One region of the Bradyrhizobium sp. AUGA SZCCT0169 genome, then DNA from elsewhere that is predicted to be linked to it. Evidence: predicted binding sites of a transcription regulator. Region 1 holds the regulator's gene; each other region holds the start of a gene.
The links. Region 1 encodes PhoB, which activates phosphate uptake and scavenging genes when phosphate is short. Its sites were predicted from a motif close to TGTCATNNANCTGTCAT; they were not measured.
Positions count from the first base shown of each region.

Region 2: JQ609_RS32410 (Orn/Lys/Arg decarboxylase N-terminal domain-containing protein) is a predicted target of PhoB. The motif match lies at 1,371-1,387, and genes of this name have one in related genera.
Region 3: JQ609_RS20715 (UDP-2,3-diacylglucosamine diphosphatase) is a predicted target of PhoB. The motif match lies at 1,591-1,607, and genes of this name have one in related genera.
Region 4: ppk2 (polyphosphate kinase 2) is a predicted target of PhoB. The motif match lies at 2,018-2,034, and genes of this name have one in related genera.

Region 1 is NZ_JAFCMC010000012.1:184,624-188,896, reverse strand. It holds gene JQ609_RS16685 (aspartate aminotransferase family protein) at 1-536, opposite strand, end outside; gene JQ609_RS16680 (GcrA family cell cycle regulator) at 1,019-1,528, shown strand; gene phoB (phosphate regulon transcriptional regulator PhoB) at 1,711-2,412, opposite strand; gene phoU (phosphate signaling complex protein PhoU) at 2,499-3,215, opposite strand; gene pstB (phosphate ABC transporter ATP-binding protein PstB) at 3,239-4,060, opposite strand; gene pstA (phosphate ABC transporter permease PstA) at 4,057-4,273, opposite strand, start outside.
Region 2 is NZ_JAFCMC010000050.1:3,480-7,752, reverse strand. It holds gene paoA (aldehyde dehydrogenase iron-sulfur subunit PaoA) at 1-217, opposite strand, end outside; gene JQ609_RS32415 (LysR family transcriptional regulator) at 424-1,317, shown strand; gene JQ609_RS32410 (Orn/Lys/Arg decarboxylase N-terminal domain-containing protein) at 1,431-3,788, shown strand; gene JQ609_RS32405 (GNAT family N-acetyltransferase) at 3,785-4,273, shown strand, end outside.
Region 3 is NZ_JAFCMC010000018.1:77,987-82,259, forward strand. It holds gene JQ609_RS20710 (hypothetical protein) at 177-680, opposite strand; gene JQ609_RS20715 (UDP-2,3-diacylglucosamine diphosphatase) at 1,630-2,442, shown strand; gene JQ609_RS20720 (glycosyltransferase family 1 protein) at 2,439-3,494, shown strand; gene JQ609_RS20725 (threonine/serine dehydratase) at 3,566-4,273, shown strand, end outside.
Region 4 is NZ_JAFCMC010000041.1:30,270-34,542, reverse strand. It holds gene JQ609_RS30150 (adenylate/guanylate cyclase domain-containing protein) at 1-1,027, shown strand, start outside; gene ppk2 (polyphosphate kinase 2) at 1,033-1,953, opposite strand; gene JQ609_RS30140 (methyl-accepting chemotaxis protein) at 2,071-3,495, opposite strand; gene JQ609_RS30135 (methyl-accepting chemotaxis protein) at 3,692-4,273, opposite strand, start outside.

The sequences.
Region 1 (4,273 bases):
GTCTCTGGCCCGATCGCCTTCTTGACCGCTTCGAGATCGCCATGCGCGACCTGGTCGAAGCCATCCAGCGGCGGACCGAAGCCTTCCAGATATTTGGCCGAGCCGGTCGCCGCCAGCGTGCCCAGCGTGCGGCCGTGGAACGCGCCCTCGAAGGTGACGATGCGATAGCGCTCGGGATGTCCCTTGGCGGCGTGATAGCGGCGCGCGACCTTGATCGCGCATTCCATCGCTTCCGCGCCGGAATTACAGAAGAACACCAGATCGGCAAAGCTCTGCTCGCACAGCCTTGCTGCCAGCTTGTCGCCGTCCGGGCTCCGGAACAGGTTCGACATGTGCCAGAGCTTGGTGGCCTGCTCCTGCAAGGCTGCGACCAGATGCGGATGGCAATGGCCGAGCGCATTCACCGCCACACCCGAGGTGAAGTCGAGATAGCGCTCGCCCGACGTCGAGATCAGCCACGCGCCTTCGCCGCGTTCGAAACCGAGATCGACTCTCGCGAAAACGGGAAGCAGATGCGACGGGGCGCTGTTGGTCATGGCCATCACTGACGGTTAGAGACCGGCCACATAGCGTGCATTGGTGCGAACGCGGCACAGCCGGTCTTGCGAAAACAAAACGTGCCGCCTTTTCGGGGCGGCACGTGACAGGCATTCTATGCTGGCTTTGGACCGTGTCAACACGCCTAAAAACGGCTTTCCTGCAGTGCAGGATAAAGCAATCCGTAGCATTCCGGTGCCGTGGAAAACTCTAATTGCAATGCATAAATACCGGAACATGTGGACGCACGGACGCGGACTCTTGCGCCAGAGTCCCGCCATATTGTAGCGTCTGGGCTGTCGGGTACGACATCTCGTGCGGAAGTACTGACCCCTAGAGTCCATTTTGTAAGGCGTAAACGTTCGGGCGGCTTTTATGCGCCCGGCGAGGGCTAAGGGATTCTGCCCGCTGGGATTTTTGAGAATTGGCATCGCCAGCGCTGCCCCCCAATTGGCCGGCTCTGTGCGAAGGGAAGAATGCGATGACGGTATTGACCTGGTCCGACGAGCGCGTCGAGCAGCTTAAGAAGCTCTGGGAGGGCGGACTTTCCGCCAGCCAGATCGCCGCGGAACTTGGAAATGTGACGCGAAATGCAGTGATCGGCAAAGTGCACCGGCTGGGTCTTTCCGGCCGTGCCAAGAGCCCGTCCTCGGCCGCGCCGCGTCAGCGCAAGGCGCGCCCCGCCCAGCAGATGATGCGGGTGGCGCGCCCGGTGTCGCGCGGCAACACCGCGCTGGCCCACGCCTTCGAGGTGGAGATGGAGCCGGATCCGGTCGCCTACGACAATGTGGTGCCGATGAGCCAGCGGCTGACGCTGCTCGAATTGAACGAGGCCACCTGCCACTGGCCGATCGGCGATCCGTCCAGCTCGGAATTCTTTTTCTGCGGCGGCAAGGCGCTCACCAGCCTGCCCTATTGCGCACATCACTCGCGCATCGCCTATCAGCCGGCCTCCGATCGCCGCCGCCCGGCGCCGAAGCCGACGCGCTAAGAGCGCGCGGCGTTACGACGAATATTTGCCGTCGTCCCGGCCTTGAGCCGGGACCCATAACCACCGATGGCCGTGGTTATGCTTGGCTGGAGCTCCAGCCTTTTTAGAGCAATCAATATTTGTGGTTATGGGTCCCGGCTCAAGGCCGGGACGACAGCGGATATTGCTGCGCCTTACCCGCCCTACTCGACCTTCGCGAAGCGGTCATCCAGCGCGTAGCCGGCGCCGCGCACGGTGCGGATCGGGTCCTGTTCGCGGCCGGGATTGAGCAGTTTGCGCAGGCGGCCGATATGGACGTCGACGGTACGCTCGTCGATATAGATGTCGCGGCCCCAGACGCTATCGAGCAGTTGCTCGCGGCTGAACACGCGGCCGGGATGTTCCAGGAAAAATTCGAGCAGGCGATATTCGGTCGGGCCGAGATCGATCGGACGGCCCGAGCGCGCGACGCGGCGCTTCTCGCGATCGAGTTCGATATCGCCATAGGTCAGCACGGTGGCCAGCCGCTCCGGGCTCGCCCGCCTGAGCAGGCCCTTCACCCGCGCCAGCAGCTCCGGCACCGAAAAGGGTTTTACGATGTAGTCGTCGGCGCCGGTCGCCAGCCCCCGCACCCGTTCGCTTTCCTCGCCGCGCGCGGTCAGCATGATGATCGGCAGCGCCTTGGTCTCCGGCCGCGCCCGCAAGCGCCGGCACAGTTCGATGCCGGACAGGCCCGGCAGCATCCAGTCCAGCACGATCAGGTCGGGCACCCGCTCCTTCAGCCTTGTATCGGCGTCGTCACCGCGGGCGACGGTTTCGACCTCATAGCCTTCGGCATCGAGGTTGTAGCGCAGAAGCGTGGTGAGCGCTTCCTCGTCTTCAACCACCAGAATGCGTGCGTTCATCTATGTCAGCCTCTTGATATCCAGTATTTTGACGCGGTTTGTTACGCGAACGTCTTCCGCTTCCAGTTTCGCATCTAGTTTCGATTCTAGTTTCCTGGCACCGTCGTGGCGAAATTGGTCATGTCGCCCTTCGGGCGCTTGTCGAGCATCTGCTGGCCTTCGATCATGTAGAACACGGTCTCGGCGATGTTGGTGGCGTGGTCGCCGATCCGTTCGATGTTCTTGGCGCAGAACATCAGATGGATGCAGAACGAGATGTTACGCGGATCTTCCATCATGTAGGTCAGGAGTTCGCGGAACAGCGAGGTACAGATGGCGTCGACTTCCTCGTCGCCCTTCCAGACCGCCATCGCCGCCGGCAGGTCGTGCGACGCGTAGGCGTCGAGCACGGACTTGACCTGCGACTGCACCAGATCGGTCATGTGTTCGAGACCGCGGATCAGCTTCAGCGGCTGGAAATCGTTCTCCAGCGCGGCGACGCGCTTGCCCATGTTCTTGGCGAGGTCGCCGATCCGTTCCAGATCGGTGGCCACCCGCATGGCGCCGACGATCTCGCGCAGGTCGATGGCCATCGGCTGGCGGCGGGCAATCGTCAGCACCGCACGTTCCTCGATCAGGTGCTGCAGGCGGTCGATCTCGACGTCGGACGCGACCACGCGCTTGCCAAGCGCGACGTCACGGCGGATCAGGGCATCGACGGATTCGGTGATCATGCGTTCGGCAAGGCCGCCCATTTCGGCGACCAGGCGGGTCAGTTCCTGAAGATCGCTGTCGAACGCCTTCGCGGTATGTTCTGAAGCCATTGTCTTCTCCTCGCGATGTGCGCTTAGCCGAACCGGCCGGTAATGTAATCCTGGGTGCGTCGATCGCTCGGCGAGGTGAAAATCTTGTTGGTGTCGTCGAATTCGACCAGATCGCCGAGATACATGAAGGCGGTCTTGTCCGAGACGCGCGCCGCCTGCTGCATGTTATGGGTCACGATGGCGATGGTGTAATCCTCCGCCAACTCCGTAATCAGTTCTTCGATCTTGGCGGTCGAAATCGGGTCCAGCGCCGAGCAGGGCTCGTCGAACAGGATCACTTCCGGGCGCACCGCGACGGTGCGTGCGATGCAGAGCCGCTGTTGCTGGCCGCCGGAGAGGCTGAGGCCCGATGCATTCAGCTTGTCCTTGACCTCGTTCCACAGCGCGCCGCCACGCAACGCCTTTTCGACGCGGCCGTCCATCTCGGATTTCGAGATCTTCTCATAAAGGCGGATGCCGAAGGCGATGTTTTCGTAGATCGTCATCGGAAACGGCGTCGGCTTCTGGAACACCATGCCGACCCGGGCGCGCAGCAGATTGAGATCGAGCTTGGGGTCGAGGATGTTGGTCTGGTCGAGCATCAATTGCCCGGTCGCCTTCTGGCCCGGATACAGATCGTACATCCGGTTGAAGATCCGCAGCAGCGTCGACTTGCCGCAGCCGGACGGCCCGATGAAGGCGGTGACTCTGTTGGTGCCGAGCGCGAGGTTGATGTTCTTCAGCGCGTGGTGCTCGCCGTAATAAAAATTCAGGCCGCGCGCGGTCACCTTCGGCGGCGCGTCGGGCAGCGCCACCTGGGGAACGGGTCCGTTCGCGCCACTCACGGATACAGAAAGATCGTTCATTTTGCTGTCCTCTCAGCGCCAAGGATGCGTGCGCCAATATTCAGGGCAAGTACGGTGAGGGTGATGAGCAGCGCCCCGCTCCAGGCGAGCTGCTTCCAGTATTCGTAGGGGCTCTGCACGAAGTTGTTGATGGTAACCGGCAGGTTCGCCATCGTCTTGGTCATGTCGAGGCTGAAGAACTGGTTCGACAGCGCGGTGAACAGCAGCGGCGCG
Region 2 (4,273 bases), on a different contig from region 1:
TGGTCCGCGTGTCGACCTCGAGCTCGCGCACCTGGCCGTTCACATTGAAGGAAACTTTGGACATCACGGGCGCTGCGGGAACCGCGGGCTTCAGGGCGACATCGGCCTTGGCCACAAAGGTCGACGTCGTGACCCCGAGGGCCGGCGCCGTGAGAGACGCTGCGCCGACGATCAACAGGTCGCGCCGAGAGAATCTGAAATCACCGGGGCTTCGCATGCCATCAATCCTTTTGCCGCTTCGTTCGATTGCGTCCCGCCCACCAACGCCGACCATGATCCATGGTTGCTAACGCCGATCATGATCGTGGGTTGCGCGCCGCCCGCCCGGGCAGGTAACGAGCTCGTGCCTTCGGGCATTTAGGGAGTGCGGCGAGTTTCGATTAGGCCTATTAATCCGCATACACTTATGAGGCTGGCTCAATAATGCTCGGGAAAAACACGCACGATCTCATGGCGTTCCTCGCGGTTGCGCGAGAACGCAGTTTTACGCGGGCGGCAGCACAGCTCGGGGTTTCGCAATCGGCGCTCAGTCACACCATTCGTGGCCTGGAGGAACGGCTCGGCTTGCGCTTGCTCACCCGCACCACGCGCAGCGTGGCGCCGACCGAAGCCGGCGAGCGGCTGATCCGAACCGTCGGACCAAAATTTGAGCAGATCGACTCGGAACTATCGGCGTTGACCGAATTGCGGGAAAAACCCGCCGGCACCATCCGGATCACGGCCGGCGAACATGCCGCGCAGGCCATTCTTTGGCCGGCGCTCACGACGCTGCTGCCGAATTATCCCGACATCAAGGTCGAACTGATCATCGACTACGGCCTCACCGATATCGTCGCCGAGCGATACGATGCCGGCGTCCGTCTCGGCGAGCAGGTGGCCAAGGACATGATCGCGGTACGGATCGGACCGGACTTCTGCATGGCGGTGGTCGGCGCACCCGCCTATTTCGAACGCAAGCCGGTGCCGAAGAAACCGCAGGATCTCACCGCGCACGACTGCATCAACATCCGCCTGCCGACCTATGGCGGAATCTACGCCTGGGAATTCGAGAAACGCGGCCGTGAACTGAGGGTGCGAGTCGATGGTCCCTTGGTGTTCAACAACACCGCATTGCGATTGAACGCGGTGCTGGGAGGGCACGGTCTCGCCTATCTGCCGGAAGACCAGGTCCAGCCGTACCTTGCCGACGGGCGGCTGGTCCGCGTGCTCGACGACTGGTGCGCGCCGTTTCCGGGCTATCACCTCTATTACCCGAGCCGCCGCCAGCAGTCGCCGGCGTTTACGGTGCTGGTGGAAGCGCTGCGGTACCGGGGCTGAAGGGCAGCCCCTCGATCGAGCGGCAGAGTCTTGGGGCCGGGCCGGAACCCATCCGTCATCCAGATGTCATCGAATGCGCCAACAGCTTGCTGGACACACACTCGAGGACCCCGATGGACTATTTCCGACGCTTCACCTTTCTGTTCGCCGCGCCGGTCTTTGATACCGACGATCTCGAAGGCCTCCGTTTCAATCAGATCATCACCGAGATCGAGCGCTCCGGCTTCGAAGTGGTCCGGGCGCGCAGGCTGGAGGATGCGGAAATCGCGGTTCAGACCGATGCCGCGATCGGCTGCATGGTGGTCGACTGGGGTAAAAAGGGCCTCGAGGGCAAGACCATGGCCCTGATCAATCTGATGCGCCGGCGCGGCCTCGATTTTCCGATCATCCTCCTGATCCGCCGCAAGCGGTTCGAGGACCTGCCGGTCGAGGTGCTGGATTTCATCGACGGCTATGTTTTCCTGTCCGAGGAAACGCCGCCCTTCATCGCCAAGAACCTGATCAGCCGGCTGAAGCAATATGCCGAAACCCTGAAGACGCCGTTCTTCGGCGCGCTGGTCGACTATGCCGAAGAGGGCAACCAGCTATGGACCTGCCCGGGCCACAATGGCGGCGTGTTTTACAGCCGCAGCCCGATCGGCCGGGTGTTCGTCGAACATCTCGGCGAAGCTGTCTTTCGTGACGACCTCGACAATTCCGTGCTCGACCTCGGCGATCTCCTCACTCATGAGGGCCCGGCGCTGAAGGCGCAAAAGGAAGCGGCGCAAATCTTCGGCGCCGAAAAGACCTATTTCGTGCTCAACGGCACCTCGACCTCCAACAAGGTGGTGCTGGGCGCGCTCGTCACCGACGGCGATCTCGTGCTGTTCGACCGCAACAACCACAAGGCGGCGCATCATGGCGCGCTGATGATGGCCGGCGGCATTCCGGTTTATATCCCCACCGTCCGCAATGCCTGGGGCCTGATCGGCCCGATGCGCTGGGACGCCATCGACGAGACGAGCTTACGCGAACGCATCCGCAGCCATCCGCTGGTCAAGGATCCGGAAGCCTGGCGCAAGCCGCGCCCGTTCCGCGTCGCCGTCGTCGAGCAGTGCACCTATGACGGCACCATCCACAGCGCCGAGATGATCCTCAAAGCCATCGGCCACCTCTGCGACTACATCCTGTTCGACGAGGCCTGGGCCGGCTTCATGAAATTTCATCCGCTCTATGCCGGCCGTTTCGCAATGGGGCTGTCCGGTCTCGGTCCCGACGCGCCGGGCATTATCGCGACCCAGTCGACCCACAAGCAGCTGGCGAGCTTCTCGCAGGCCTCGCAGATCCACATCAAGGACCGCCACATCACCGGCCAGAAGCGCCGCATCGAACACCGCCGCTTCAACGAAAGTTTTATGCAGCACGCCTCGACCTCGCCGTTCTATCCGATCTTCGCCTCGCTCGATGTCGGCGCGCAGATGATGAAGGGCCGCTCCGGCGAGGTGCTGTGGGACGACACGATCCGGCTCGGCATCGAACTGCGCAAGAAGATGCGCGCGGTCCGCCGCGAATTCGAGGAAAAGGAGGCGCGGCCCGAACGCCGCTGGTTCTTCGAGCCGTTCGTGCCCGACCGCGTCGCAATCCCGGACGTCTCCCGCGCGGGCGCCGTGCACAATGTGGCCTGGGAGACCATCTCCACCGACATGCTGGTCACCGACCCCGTTTATTGGCAGCTTTCGCCGGACGCCCGCTGGCACGGTTTTCCCGATCTGACCGCGGGCTTTGCCATGACCGACCCGAACAAGCTGACGGTTCTGACGCCCGGCTTCGACCACGCCACCGGCCGCTATGCCGAGCACGGCATTCCCGCTCCCGTCGTCGCGCAATATTTGCGCGAGAACCGCATCGTGCCGGAAAAGAACGACCTCAATTCGCTGCTGTTCCTGCTTACCCCCGGCGTCGAGGCCAGCAAGGCCGGCACCTTGATCTCGGGCCTCGTCGCCTTCAAGAAACTGCACGACGACAACGCGCTGCTGGAAGAGGTGATTCCGGAATTCCATCAGCGCCGGCCGAAGCGCTATGCCGGCGTCCGCCTGCGCGATCTCTGCGCCGGCATGCACGGCTTCTTCCGCGAAGCCGGCGTCAGCGCGCTGCAGGCGAAGCAATTCCTCGCAGAGCATCTGCCCGACATCGCAATGTCGCCGCGCGACGCCGCGCGCTATCTGGTGCGCAACGACGTCGACTACCTGCCGATCGACGCCATCGCCGGCCGCATTGCCACGACGCCGTTCGTGGTCTATCCCCCCGGCATCGCCACCATCGTGCCGGGCGAACGATTGACCGAACGGGCGCAGCCGATGATCGACTACCTCACAATGTTCGAAACCTGCTTCAACACCTTCCCCGGCTTCGACGTCGAGATTCAGGGCGTCTACAAGGAAGTCGATCCGTCCGGCCGCATCCGGCTGCATACTTATGTGGTCTGCGAATGAACCGGCCCGTCGAAACAACAGACCCGGCCGTGACCGACCAGCAGCCGGTGCTGGTCCGACCCTCGCGCGACGGCGATGTCGAGGCGATGCTGGCGATCTATCGGCATCATATCCGACGCGGCGTCGAGGAAAGCGTCGACGACAGCGGCACCCCGGAGCCCGAGGATCTGCGCGACCGGCGCAAGAACCTCCGCAGCCAGCGCCTGCCGCACCTGGTGGCTGTTTGCGGCGGCGAGGTGGTTGGCTACGCTTACGTCGTGCTGTTTCGCAAGCGGCCGGCCTATCGCTACGCGGTCAAGCATTCGATCTATGTGCATCGCGAGCATCAGGGACGCGGCGTCGGACGGCTGTTGTTGCAGGAGCTGATCGACGTCTGCGCCGCAGCCGGGTTCCGGCAGATGATCGGCTATATCGATTCCGACAATACGGCGTCGCTTGCGCTGCACGAAAGGTACGGCTTTGCCCGCGCCGGCCTGCTGCCGGGC
Region 3 (4,273 bases), on a different contig from region 1:
ACGGACGGGCCCCGCAAGCGGCTTTGGCGGTCGAGTCGGACACCTGTCCTCTCAGGTTTGCGAGCCGGAATGTTCGGTATCGCATCGCTCTACGCGCTCATTTTGCTGCTGGATTGCGGCGGCGAGAGCGCCAAACATGCTTGCGATCCATAGCCAAAATCCAAGACCGAAACTGGCTACCTTGTCCGGCATACTGCGCCAACATCGGACGTCACCATTGAGACGGCGAAGAACCAGACGCCGGTCACTAACGCCATTGCAGCAAATATTCCGGCTACGACGTTCGCTCTCATGTACAGAGCCAGCCATGGGCAGAACAACGCCAAATTTCCCAGCCAGGGCCAATTGGTGCGGAAGTCCAGCTTTAGTCCCAGCGGGCCAGTTATAAGGACTTCGCCGCCAAAGAAAGTATGCTTTTCATGGCCGCCATATTGAGCGACAAATGCGATCGAGACCAAGGACAGAAGGAACAGGATATAGCTTCCCATACGGAGAAGCTTGGCTGGTTCTGGCAGGCGTTTTCCGTCCGTCACGATCGCGCCCAGTTTGCACCATGGCGTTGTGCGTTGCGAAGCGAGACTCGTCCACGAAACAAGAAGGGCGCGTGTCGCTTCGTTCCTATTATCCTGCACGCTGTGAAACTCCGTCATTGCGAGGAGCAAAGCGACGAAGCAATCCATCTCTCCGCCGGCGGCGGTATGGATTCCCTCGCGGGGCCGTCATCGGGCGCGCATTCGCCTGACGCGAAGCGGCGAGGGCCGATAAGGCAGCCCGACGGGCAAATCAGTTCCGGTTTTCAGAAGTTGTGTCAAGCCCCAAAATAAAAAATATTTCTGTTTACCAGAACGAAAATCAGGTGCATATCTTTGCCCATCCCGTCCTGGTCAGAAGGGTGTCGGCCGTCGTCACGGACGTTGGGCGGGTTGCGATGGACGCTGGTTTACGCTGAGACGACGGCGTGGATAAGCGTACGGCAAAACCGTGTGGTCCTGGCGCCCGTTGCTGGCGTCAAGCCGTCGGCTAAGCGTGAGCTGAACCGGCGGTGACGGAGTCAACCAAGAACTCGTCTCCGGGGAGATCACGGCATAAGCCGTAAAGCCGTTGCGCAGGGAAGGCCGGGTGTTCACCGCTGCCCTGTATGCTCGTGTGCAGCCTACTTAGTGCAAACCGCACACGGGACCGCGGGTGCAGCGCGCACCCGGTCTTCCCTGCGCCCTCTCTTTGGAGGGCAAGGAGTTTTGGCAGAGCTCGGGCGTAATGCGCCGCGAGAACGCGAAACTGCGTTTTGGATGATGGTCGCACAACAAACACCGCCGTCGTCCCGGCCTTGAGCCGGGACCCATAACCACAGGAAGAAGTTTTGCGAACGGTCTCTGCTTCTGAGACTTCATCGAGAGATCACGCGGTATGGGTCCCCCGATGCGCAATTGCGCATCTGAGCTCAAGGCCGGGACGACGATGCGATACCCGCAGTGCGGGTGAACTCCGTAAAATCCACGTGGCGCTACGTCGTTTCCCTGTCGCATCGCGCTGCTATCCGCTTTGCAGGGGCGCGTCATCGATTCGCGTGGGGCTATCAGTCGCGTCGGTTGTCATCGCTCCGTCACAGGAACCTGTTAGGTGCACGGCATGGGTAGTGACTCCTCGAGTGAAGAGAGCCCGGAGCGGCGCTTTCGCACTTTGTTTATCTCCGACGTCCATCTCGGAGCCCGCGGCTCGCAAGCCGACCGGTTGCTGGACTTCCTCAAAAGCCACGACGCCGACACCATTTATCTCGTCGGCGATATCGTCGACGGCTGGGCGCTGAAGTCCAACTGGTACTGGCCGCAATCGCATAACGACTTCGTGCAGAAAATGCTGCGCAAGGCGCGCAAGGGCGCCAAGGTCGTTTACGTGCCGGGCAATCACGACGAGTTCCTGCGCAACTATTACGGCACCCATTTCGGCGGCATCGATGTGGTGGAAAACACCATTCATGAGGGCGCCGACGGCAAGCGCTATCTCGTCATCCACGGCGACATCTTCGATCTCGTGGTGCAGAACGCGCGCTGGCTCGCTCATCTCGGCGACAAGGCCTATGATTTCGCCATTCAGATGAATCGCCTGGTCAACTTCTTCCGGCGCATGTTCGGCGTTCCCTATTGGTCGCTGTCGCAATGGGCGAAGCTGAAGGTCAAGAACGCGGTGAATTATATCGGCGCGTTCGAAAAGACCCTGGCCGGCGAAGCGCGGCGTCACGGCGCCGATGGCGTGATCTGCGGCCATATCCACTACGCCACGATCCGCGACGAGCACGGCATCCGCTACATGAACTGCGGTGACTGGGTAGAAAGCTGCACCGCGCTGGTCGAGCACGAGGACGGCCGGTTCGAAATCATCACCTGGGCCGATCCGCAGCGCCGGCTGGCGCCGGTTCCCCGCGTTGCGGCGCGGGCGGCATGACGCATATCCTGGTCGCGACCGATGCGTGGCATCCCCAGGTCAACGGGGTGGTGCGGACGCTGACCATGATGGCGGAAGCCGCCAAGGGCTTCGGCGTCGATGTCAGCTTCCTGACGCCGCAATCGTTTCGCACCTTTGCGATGCCGAGCTATCCGGATTTGCAGCTCGCGCTGCCTTACCCGGCGAAGATCGCGGCGCTGATCGAAGCGGCCAAGCCCGACAGCATTCACATCGCGACCGAAGGCCCGATCGGCCTTCTGGTTCGACGCTATTGCCGCAAGCACGGGCTGCCGTTCACCACGAGCTTCCACACGCGCTTTCCGGAATACGTCTCGGCGCGCTCGCCGATCCCGGAAAGTTGGGTCTGGCGCGCGCTGCGCTGGTTTCACTGGCCGAGCCAGGCGGTGATGGCGGCAACGCCGGCGCTTGCAGCTGAAATGCGCCAGCGCGGATTTCGCAATGTGGTGCTGTGGTCGCGTGGCGTCGACACCTCGCTGTTTCATCCGCGCACCGCAGACCTCTGTCTGCCGCAGCCGGTGTTCCTCAGTGTCGGCCGCGTCGCGGTCGAAAAGAATCTCGAGGCGTTCCTCGACCTCGATCTGCCCGGCACCAAGCTTGTTGTCGGCGATGGGCCGGCCCGCGTGGCGCTGGAGCGGAAATATCCGGACGCGGTGTTCCTGGGCGCCCGGCACGGCGAGGAACTGGCGGAGATTTACGCGGCCGCCGACATCTTCGTGTTCCCCAGCAAGACCGACACCTTTGGCCTGGTGCTGCTGGAAGCGCTCGCCAGCGGCGTGCCGGTTGCCGCTTTTCCGGTCACCGGTCCCCGCGATGTGATCGGTGCGGCGCCGGTCGGCGTGCTGAGCGACGATTTGCGCGCCGCCTGCCTCGATGCGCTGCAGATATCGCCGCAGGCCTGTGTGGAGTTTGCCGCCGCCCACACCTGGCAGGCCTCGGCGCGGGTTTTTGTCGACCACGCCCTCAATGTCCGGGCCCCGGGCTCCGAAGGCGAGGTGGTCGAGTTTGTGGAAGACCCGCATTTCGCCGCCTGACTTCACCGGATTGCGTCTTGCCGGCCTGTCCACGGACGCGATACAAAGCGGTCATGACGGATCAGGCCTCGATGGCACCGATTGGAGCCGCAGATATCGATGCGGCGGCGCGGGTGGTTGCGCCCTTTGCGGTGCGAACGCCGCTGCTGTCGTTCCCGGTTCTCAACGAACGCGTCGGAACCAAGGTCTTTCTCAAGCCGGAAATGCTGCAGCGGACCGGTTCTTTCAAGTTCCGCGGCGCCTTCAACAAGCTCGCCTCGATCCCGCAGGCCGAACGCGGCGGCGGTGTGGTCGCGTTCTCGTCCGGCAACCACGCCCAGGGCGTGGCGGCGGCGGCGCAGATCCTCAACATGCAGGCAACCATCGTGATGCCCAAGGACTCGCCGCTGACCAAGCGCGAGCGCACCAAGGGCTATGGCGCCGAGGTCGTGCTCTATGACCGCGACAAGGAAGATCGCGAGGCGATCTCCAGGGAGATCGCGAGCAAGCGCGGTGCAACCCTGGTGCGTCCCTATGACGATCCCTTCGTGATCGCGGGGCAGGGCACCGCGGGCCGCGAGATCGCGGAGGATATGACTGCGCTTGGCCTGATGCCCGACATCGTGGTGGCGCCGGCTTCCGGCGGCGGGCTGATCGCGGGCGTTGCGACGGCCATCAAGGCGCGCTTTCCGCAATCGACGCTGATCGTCGCCGAACCCGAGGGCTATGACGATCACGGTCTCTCGTTGCGCGCCGGCCATCGCGAAGCCCATCATGCGGCCGATCGCACCATCTGCGAC
Region 4 (4,273 bases), on a different contig from region 1:
CAAATCCGTCGATATCAAGCACGTCGGGCGCGAACTCGGCGTGCGCTATGTCCTCGAAGGCAGCGTCCGCCGGGCGGGCGACAGGGTTCGCATTTCCGGCCAGCTGATCGAGGCCGCGACCGGCACGCATATCTGGGCCGACCGGTTCGATGGCGGGCTGGAGGACGTATTCGGCCTGCAGGATCAGGTGACGACCAGCGTCGTCGGCCTGATCGCGCCTCGGCTCGAACAGGCCGAATTCGAGCGCGCGCGCCACAAGCCGACCGAGAAGCTCGACAGCTACGATCATTATCTGCGCGGTGCGGCGCTGCTGCATCACCGCTCTTCGCTGGTCGACGCATACGGGTTCTTCAGGAAAGCCATCGAACTCGATCCGGAATACGCGGCGGCGCACGCCATGGTGGCCTGGACGTGGATGGCCCGGCAGGCCGTCGATGGCCTGCCGCTCGCCGCCGAAGATCGCGCCGAAGCCATCCGGCATGCACGGCTGGCGGCGCGACTCTCGGAAGAAGATGCGTTCGTGCTGTCACGTGCCGGTCACGTCCTGACCTATCTCGGCCACGAATATGACTATGGCGTTTCCCTGGTCGAGCAGGCGGTCGCGCTCAATCCGAATCTCGCCATCGTGTGGTATTCGCGCGGATGGGTCTCGCTGATGTGCGACGAGACCGAGCGCGCGATCGAGAGCTTTGACCGCATGATCAGGTTGAGCCCGCTGGATCCCTTGCGGATCAGCGCCTGGGACGGCGCCGCACACGCCCTGTTCTCGCTCGAACGCTATGAGGAAGGCTGTGTCGCGGCGATGAAGGCGATGCAGTTCAACGTCAATGCCCATACGCTGGGGGCGTTGATCATCAACGCGGTGCGCGCCGGCCGGACCGAGGAAGCGCAAAAAGCGGTCAGCCGGCTTTTGAAGATTCAACCCGGTTTTCGGACGTCTCACGTGGCGGAGGCCTATCCCGTCCGCCGCGCCAAGCGGCAGGACGAGATATCAGCAGCACTGCGCGACGCGGGTTTGCCGGACTAGCTCGTTTAGTAGCGCGCCGGCACGTACATCTCCGGCGGGACCGGCCCGCGCTGGTAGTCCGGATGGCGCACGCGCGGCGGCAGGATGACGGGATCCTGCGGGACCTCGCTGTAGGGAATCTGTTCAAGCAGATGGGCGATGCAGTTCAGCCGCGCCCTCTTCTTGTCGACGGCCTCGACCAGGTGCCACGGCGCTTCCGGAATATGGGTGCGCTCCAGCATCGCCTCCTTGGCCTTGGTGTATTGCTCCCAGCGGCTGCGCGCCTCCACGTCCATCGGGCTCAGCTTCCACTGCTTCAAGGGGTCGCGGATCCGCATCGTGAAACGCAGATGCTGCACCTCGTCGGTGATCGAGAACCAGTATTTGATCAGGATGATGCCGGAACGCACCAGCATGCGTTCGAATTCCGGCACCGAACGGAAGAACTCCTCGACGTCGGCTTCGCTGCAAAATCCCATCACCCGCTCGACGCCGGCGCGGTTGTACCAGCTGCGGTCGAACAGCACGATCTCGCCGCCGGCCGGCAGATGCGAGACGTAGCGCTGGAAATACCATTGGGTGCGTTCGCGCTCGTTCGGCGCCGGCAGCGCGGCGACCCGGCAGACCCGCGGATTCAGCCGCTGCGTGATGCGCTTGATGACGCCGCCCTTGCCGGCTGAATCGCGTCCCTCGAAGATGACAACCACTTTCAGCTTCTGGTGCTGCACCCAGCTCTGCAGTTTGACGAGTTCACCCTGCAGACGGAACAGTTCCTTGAAATAAAGGTGACGGTCGACGGTTTTCTCTGATGTATCGCCCTCGAATTCGGTGGTCAGCGCGTCGAGGAGGTCGTCGTCGATCTCGAGTTCCAGTTCCTCATCGAAACTGTCCATCATTTCCGCGTGGATGCGATCATGGATCGAGCCATTGAGTGGCTTATCGGTCATCGAGGTACTCCGCCCAGGAAAGCCTAAAGGAAATGCACAGCGTCACCGTTAGTTTCAAATGGGCATGTCAGTGGTGTGACAGCGCACGCCGGGCAAGGCGTCTTGGACGTCTGTCGTTCAGCTCTGCCGAAATCCCATGCGGAAGGCGCCCCAATGGCGGCCGCGCACGTGGATCGGGGAGGAGAGGTCTTTCATCAGCACGAAATTGCCGCCGCCCATGTCGCGGCGGTAGGTCTGCAGCAGGAACGGCTTTGTGTTATCAGCGACCTTCTTCACCGCGCGGTCGCTGAACAGGCGGCGGTTGCGGCAATTGGCGTTGTTCCAGACAGGGTCGGGCCCCTGTGGCAGGCGGTAGTTCGGATTGTGGGTCGGCAGATAGCCGCCTTTGGCCCAGGCGACGCAGAACACGATGCGCGGATCGCTCTTCTGGATCGGATCCTGGATGGAGGGCAGGACGCGGTCGGTGAAGGCGACATAGTCGGTCAGATATTGCTTCGGATCGGTACCTGATATTTCGCGGTATTTCTCGTCCATCAACTGCTCGACCGTGATCTCGCCGCGCGCGACGGCGGCCTCGAACGCGTCGGAAATCTGCTTTGCGGTATCCATCACCACGCGGATCAACGGCGCATCCGCCGTCTCGACGCCGCTGTCGGCGATCAGTACGATCAGGCCTTCCGACAGTTCGAGCAGCTTCGCTACCCGTCCGTCGGCCTGCTTCAGCTCGCTGGAAGACAAACCGACGCCCTGGGCAAGCTGGCCGAGTTCCTCGATCACGCGGTCGCAATGGCCGAGATTGGACGTCGCGGCCCTGGCGACGCCGTCGATCTCATAGCCTACGGACGCGATGCCCTGATGCACGCGCGCGATGATGCCGCTGATCTGCTGTGCGCCTTCACTAGCGCTCTTGGCGCGGAGCGAGGCGTCGCTGCTCTCGCCGATCAGGCTGCCGATCTGGCCGTCGAGATCGCGCATGGTATCGGAAATCTGCTGCGTGGCCTGGCGAGTTCCTTCCGCCAGGCTCTTCACTTCGTTCGCGACGACGGCAAAGCCGCGGCCGGCAGTTCCGGCGCGCGCCGCCTCGATCGTGGCATTGAGCGCCAGAAGGTTGGTCTGCTTCGCAATCGCCTCGATCGAGCCGGAAACTTTTGCGACCTGCGACAGGGCCGAGCCGACGGCGCTGAGCCGGGCCTCGATGCGGCCGACCGCTTCGACGAGTTCGGCGATGTGCTGGACGGCCGTATCCACCGCGCTGCGCGACTGAACGATCTCTCCGACGGCAGCCGACGTGGTCGATTGCACCGCCTGCGATGCATTGGCGATGTCGCGGTTGGCCGAGACCATCGTCTGGGCCGTCTTCTGCAAGTGGTGGAACCGGTCCGACTGGTTCGCGACGCGGCTTGCGACCTCCTGGACGTTGCCGGCGATGTCGGCAAGCTCCACGCCGAGCCCGCCGATGCGGTCGGCAAGCTGGTCAATCAGTCGTTCGGCAAGTGACTGGTTGGATTGAGTGTCCAGGACTGCACGCTGCACAAAGGACATGCTCGAGCTTTCTCCAGTCAGAGCCGACGATCGGCTCACCGCGGCGAGCGCATTCCAGTTTCAAGTCTAGAATGCGATTCGCGCCTTGCGTCTTGCCTGAGAGCGAACTGCTGGAGCGTTTTCGAGCGAAGCGTGTCCTCCGACTTGATCCGAGGTGGATACCGGTTCGCGTCAAGAAAACGCGTCAATCGAGAATCTACAGCCTGTAGGCCGTGCGGAAGCCGCCCCAGTGGCGGCCCTTGACGCGGATCGGCACGTCGATCTCGCGCATCATCACGGTGTTGCCGTTGCCCATGTCGCGGGCGTAGCTCTGCACCAAATAGGCGCGCTGGTTGCGGCCGGCGGCGAGGCCCGCGGGATCGTTGAAGATGCGGCGGTTGCGGCTGTTGGCGGTGTTCCAGGTGACGTCGCCGGGCCGCTGCGGGTGTGAATAGATCTTGTTGTGAACCGGCAGATAGCCGTTCTGGTCGATGACAGCGCAGAACGCCATGCGCTTGTCTTTGGCGAGGAAAGCTTCCTGGAACGGTGGCAGCGCGCGGTCCGCCCAGTCCAGAATTTTGGTGCGGTACTGCACCGGGTTGCTGCCTTGGATTTCGAGATAGTTGGTGTCGAACATGTCCTCGATCGAGATCGCGCCGCTGGCGACGCCCTGCTCGAAAATCCTGGTCAACGCGGCGCCGGCTTCCATGGCGCGGGTGACGAACTCGGTGTTCTCGTCGTGGATCGCCCACAATTTGTCTTCGATCGCCTCGCGCAACGCGGCATCCGGCCGCTCGAA